2 linked regions of the Planctellipticum variicoloris genome follow. Each later gene encodes a partner of the first gene's protein in a complex. Links are inferred from orthologs where the notes say so. Each region holds a gene or a part of one and is shown in the gene's direction. Other genes may lie near its edges.

Region 1 (2,834 bases):
CCGGCGAAGACATCACCAATACGCTGCCGATCAAGATTCAGCAGATCGACCGCGCGCTGACGGGATTGATCAAGGATCTCAAGCAGCGCGGGCTGCTCGATGAAACCCTCATCGTCTGGGGGGGCGAATTCGGCCGGACGCCGATGGCACAGAACTCCCCCAAACAACCGTTCGTCGGCCGGGACCATCACCCGTATGCCTTCACCATGTTGATGGCGGGGGGAGGAGTCCGTGGCGGACAGACTTATGGTCAGACGGACGACATCGGCTACTACATCACCGAGAACCCGATGACCGTCCGCGACCTGCAGGCGGTCATCCTCGGCCAGCTCGGCCTCGACCCCTGGAAGCTGACGTACCCCTGGCAGGGCCTCGACCAGCGATTGATCGGGGTTGAAGGAATCGCCAAGGCTCCGCCGGAGCTGGTCGGGTAAGGCCGCAGGGTGGGCTGTGCCCACCGATTCCATGATCTTCGCAAGGGAATGGTGGGCACAGCCCGCCCTACAAGTGACGCCACCTTCGACATTTGACATTTCGAGCGAATCGCCGGAGGAAGAATGGCCGGGCGGGCCCGGCCATTCTTTGCCTGGGCACTTTCCGATTCCTTGACGGCCGCGACGCGATTCCCGACCCTACGCCGCATGGACCTCCACCTCGACGATACGATCGCTGCTCTCGCCTCCGCTCCGGGAGGCGCGGCCCGCGGTATTCTCCGCATCAGCGGGGCTGGGACCGCCGCCGCGTTGCGGATGCTCAGCCCCGATTTTGCCGCCTCCCCGCTCGCCAGCGCCCGGCGGGCGGAGAGCGCGCCGCTCGACATTCATGCCCCGTCGATTCGTACGCCGATCCCCGGACGCGTTTACTGGTGGCCCACGAAACGGAGCTACACCGGCGAGCCGCTGGCGGAGCTGCATCTGCCGGGCTCGACGCCCCTCCTTGAAGCGGTTCTCGGGGATCTGCTGCAGAGCTCGACCGGCGTCCGCGGCGCCCGCCCGGGCGAATTCACGCTCCGCGCATTCCTGGCGGGACGCATGGATCTCCTACAGGCCGAGGCGGTCCTCGGCGTGATCGACGCCCACGATCACCGCGAGCTCCAGACCGCCCTCTCCCAGCTCGGCGGAGGACTCTCAGGCCAGCTCGGAAAACTCCGGCACGATCTCATCGAGCTGCTCGCCGATCTCGAAGCCGGCCTGGATTTCATTGAAGAGGACATTGAATTCGTCAGCCGGGCCGAACTGACCGCCCGCGTGGCGGTCGCCCGCCATGTCGTCGAGTCCCTGTGCGAACAGGCGGCCGACCGCCTGCAATCCCGCTGGCGACCGCGGATCGTCCTCGCCGGACTCCCTAACGCCGGCAAGAGCACGCTCTTCAATCACCTCTGCGGGACGGACGCCGCGATCGTCTCGGCGGTGGAGGGGACGACGCGCGACTTCCTCATCCGCCCGGTGTCGTGGCAGGGGCTCGACTTCGACCTGATCGATACCGCCGGCTGGGAAGCGACGCTTGAAGGGATCGCCGCAGCGGCGCAATGGCAGCGGGCCGACCAGACCAATCGGGCCGACCTGCTCCTCTGGTGCACGGCCGCCGACCTCGACAACGACCAGCGCGACGCCGAAGAACAGCTCTGGCTGGCTCTGGCGGATGGGTCGATCCCGGCGATTCGCCTCCTCACCAAGGCCGATCTGGCAAAGTCCCCGCCCGGAGTTCCCGAGGCGCTTCCGGTCAGCATCCACAACGAAGCCGGGCTTGCCGAGCTCGCGGCGAAGATGACGCAGAAGCTGACTTCCTCAGCCGCCCGCGGCCCGCAGTGGCTCGGGATGACCGCCGCCCGCTGTCGCGAAACGCTCTCCGCTACCGCCGCCGCCCTCGCGCGCGCCGAGGATGTCGCGAGCCAGCCGACCGCCGGCGACGAACTGCTCGCCGTCGAGCTCCGCGACGCTCTCGACGGACTCGGCCAGATCCTCGGCGTCGTCTACTCCGACGATCTGCTGGGCCGCATCTTCAGCAAATTCTGCATCGGCAAATAGCCGCCGGCGAAGCTGGCTTGCGCTTCGAATCAGGAAGAAGTTTTACCGCGGAGGCGCGGAGGACGCGGAGACCGAGAAGATCCGGAAAGTGAAAAGTGAGTAGTGATGAATGAGTCGTGCAAAATGAAGGAGTCGCCACCCGGCAGCGGATCACGTTCTCCGTCACTTTACACTCATCACTACTCAATACTCACTTTTCACTCTCCTGATTTCTTCTCCGCGACCTCCGCGGCAAATCCTCCTCTTCCGGAGCATTTCCTCACGTCGCGTTCGAAGCCCGCTCCTGATGCCGGGCCAGCGCCGCACCGATGAAGCCGTGGAACAGCGGGTGGGCCTGCATCGGCTTCGACTTGAACTCGGGATGGAACTGCACGGCGACGAACCACGGGTGAGCCGGGATCTCGACGACTTCCACAAGCTTCCCGTCCGGGCTTTTACCGCTTTGAGCTAGCCCGGCATTGGTGAACTGGTCGCGGTAATCGGGATTGAATTCGTAGCGGTGCCGGTGCCGCTCGGAGACTTCGGGCACGCCGTAGCAGCGGGCCGCGAGCGACCCTTCGGCGAGCACGCAGGGCTGGGCGCCCAGCCGCATCGTCCCCCCCTTGGTGGTCACCGACTTTTGCTCTTCCAGCAGGCAGATCACCGGGTTGCCGGTATCGGCCGCGAACTCCGTGCTGTTGGCGTCCGGCAGCCCGAGCAGGTTGCGGGCGACTTCGATGACGGCGATCTGCATCCCCAGACAGATCCCGAAGTACGGAATCTTCTGGGTCCGGGCGAACTGGCAGGCCCGGATCTTCCCTTCGACGC
Region 2 (2,904 bases), 2.3 Mb from region 1 along the record:
GCGCCGTCATCGGCGACGGGGCGGATTTCGCCGCCAATGACGTCCACAAAGTAAACGGCCTTGGATTCGCCTTGTGCAAAGGCATCTCCCATGGCGGTGAGCAGGACGGGTCGCATGGGCTCGGGCATGGCCCACTCCCAGTGCTCGAGCAAGGAATCGAAGTCAATGCCGTCGGGACTGATCGTCAGGTCGTTCATCGTGATGGGCATGGCAGACTCGCGAACTGAGGGGAAACGGAGTGGAATGATCGGGACATGCCGCTTGAAACTGTACAGTACTCTGGCTGGCCGGCCTCGTTAAGACCCTGCCGCAAAAAAAAATGCTGCGAATGCCTCAAGCCCGGAACGTTCGCACTTCTCGCTTTCAACGGTCACAATACCCAGTCCCGCAATGAGCGATCCGCGTCTGCTCTGCGAAGCCCGAAGCCCGAATCCCGAATCCCGCCCCATGCCCACCTCCCACTACGACTACGACATCGCCGTCATCGGCGCCGGACATGCCGGCTGCGAGGCCGCCCTTGCCGCCGCCCGGCTCGGCGCCCGCACCGTCCTGCTGACCATGAACTGCGACTCCGTCGGCCAGATGAGCTGCAATCCCGCCATCGGCGGCGTCGCCAAGGGGCAGATCGTCCGCGAGATCGACGCCCTCGGCGGTGAAATGGGCCGGGTGATCGACGCGACCGGGCTGCAGTTCCGCATGCTCAACCGGAGTAAGGGGGCCGCCATGCACAGCCCCCGCGCCCAGGCCGACAAGAAGGCCTACCAGTTCGAGATGAAACGCCGGATCGAAGACCAGCCGGGACTGACGCTGCGCCAGGAAACGGTGGAAGGGTTGATAGTTGAGAGGGGAGAGTTGAGAGATGAGAGTCAGAGAGAAGACGAATTCCTCAACGCTCAACACTCAACGCTCAACGCACGCATCACTGGCGTCGCCGTCCGGGGAGGCGGCGTCTACCGCTGCCGGGCGGTCATCGTCACCACAGGGACCTTCCTGCAGGCCATCATGCATACCGGCGAGGCGAAGACCGCCGGCGGCCGGGCCGGCGATGGAACCGTCGCGACGATGTCCGACTCGCTGCGCGAACTGGGGTTCGAGCTGCAGCGATTCAAGACCGGGACCCCCTGCCGGCTGAACGGGCGGACGATTGATTACTCCGTCCTGGAAGAACAGCCGGGGGACGCCGATCCGCAGCCCTTCTCGTTTCTGACCGATCGGATCGAGCAGTCGCAACTCCCCTGCTGGCTGACGGAGACCAACCCGCACGTCCACGCGCTGATCCGGGCGAACCTGCACCGGGCGCCGATGTATTCCGGGCAGATCCAGTCGACCGGGCCGCGGTATTGCCCCTCGATTGAAGACAAGGTCGTGCGGTTCGCCGAGAAGGACTCGCACCACATCTTCCTGGAGCCCGAAGGGCGGAATACGTGGGAGATTTACTGCAACGGCATTTCGACCAGCCTGCCGCGGGACGTGCAGGACGAACTGATCCGCTCCGTCCGCGGGCTGGAGCGGGCGGAGATCATGCGCTACGGCTATGCGGTCGAATACGACTTCGCCCCGCCGACGCAGCTCCAGTCGACGCTCGAAACCAAGCGGGTCGCCGGTCTTTATTTCGCCGGGCAGATTAACGGCACGACCGGCTACGAAGAGGCGGCGGGGCAGGGGCTGATGGCGGGCATCAACGCCGCTCTCAAGTTGAAGGAGGAGCCGCCGCTGATCATCGACCGCAGCCAGGCCTATCTGGGGGTGCTGATTGATGACCTGGTGACGCGTGGCGTCGACGAGCCTTACCGCATGTTTACGTCCCGGGCCGAGTACCGGTTGCTGCTCCGGCAGGACAACGCCGACCGCCGGCTGACGCCGCTCGGCCGGCGCATCGGACTGGTGACGGACGAGCGTTGGCGACGATTTGAGCAGCACGAAGCGGAAATCGCCGCCGCCAACCATCTGCTCAGTCGCGAACGGCATGAGGGGCCGACGCTCGAAGAGTGGTTGCGGCGTCCGGAAGTTGACTGGAGCTGGCTCGCGGAACGCCTGTCCGTCGTGGCGGAATTGACCATCACGGATCGCGCGCGGGAGCAGGTGGAAATCGAGGTCAAGTACGCGGGGTACATCCGGCGGCAGTCGCTGGAGATCGAAAAGCATCAGAAGACGCAATCAATCCGGATTCCCGCGGCGTTCGACTATCACGGCATCCCCCAGTTGCGGCGCGAGGCCCGGGAGAAGCTGGCGAAGGTGAAGCCGGCGGACTTGGGGCAAGCCGGGCGTATCAGCGGGATTACGCCGTCCGACCTGACCGTCCTGATGCTCTACCTCCGCGAACCGGAGCGGCTCACCGGCGCCTCTTCTGCGCCAGTCTGACGCAGGGTGTCGTTGCGCGTGTTTCGCAGAATCCCCTGGAACTGATGGCAAATTGCATCCTGCCGATCGCGTGTTGGCGTTATGCCAGAGACGCTGTGTCTGGAGGATTGACCCGGTCGGGAGGATCGGGGGTTTTTTACTGGTGACCGTAAGCTGCTACCGGGGGGAGGATTAAGAATCTGCGCGGACTTCGGGGGGCGGGAATCCTCGGGGGGGCTAAAGAAGCAAAAGAACGTTGACCGATTTGACAGAATGGATACAATCGGGCTCTGCGGAAAAGTCGGTAAACTCTGCGTTCATGGATTTATCAGTCGTTGAGGTGGCAGCCGGGGGTTGAACCAGGATGGCAACACCCGGTGCAGAGCCTGCCAGTTCCGGTGCACGCCGAGGTTTCGGCCGTCCAGTGCTCCGGTTGGAACCGATCGAGTCCATCCTGGCGGAAACGGAGTTTGCCAGTCCTCTCGCGGAGGGAGTCTGGAGAGGTCATTGCCCCGCGCCCGTGCGCCGTTGAGCGGGCCGCTGCAAAGGATGGATCAGCCCATG

The links. The genes of interacting proteins can lie anywhere in the genome.
Region 2: the proteins of SH412_RS07125 (region 1) and mnmG are in contact, whole or in part, in a solved structure (PDB 9HIP), measured with the Escherichia coli proteins. The link is inferred for Planctellipticum variicoloris from one-to-one orthologs.

The regions. Positions count from the first base shown.
Region 1 is NZ_CP130886.1:1,808,007-1,810,840, reverse strand. It holds SH412_RS07125 (tRNA modification GTPase), read left to right. Parts: upstream 1-641; coding sequence 642-2,027; downstream 2,028-2,834. Other genes in the region: SH412_RS07120 (CTP synthase), read right to left, coding at 2,287-2,834; SH412_RS07130 (DUF1501 domain-containing protein), read left to right, coding at 1-434. UniProt on the Escherichia coli protein: Exhibits a very high intrinsic GTPase hydrolysis rate. Involved in the addition of a carboxymethylaminomethyl (cmnm) group at the wobble position (U34) of certain tRNAs, forming tRNA-cmnm(5)s(2)U34.
Region 2 is NZ_CP130886.1:4,079,974-4,082,877, reverse strand. It holds mnmG (tRNA uridine-5-carboxymethylaminomethyl(34) synthesis enzyme MnmG), read left to right. Parts: upstream 1-447; coding sequence 448-2,361; downstream 2,362-2,904. Other genes in the region: SH412_RS15830 (response regulator), read left to right, coding at 2,902-2,904; SH412_RS15840 (T6SS immunity protein Tdi1 domain-containing protein), read right to left, coding at 1-209. UniProt on the Escherichia coli protein: NAD-binding protein involved in the addition of a carboxymethylaminomethyl (cmnm) group at the wobble position (U34) of certain tRNAs, forming tRNA-cmnm(5)s(2)U34.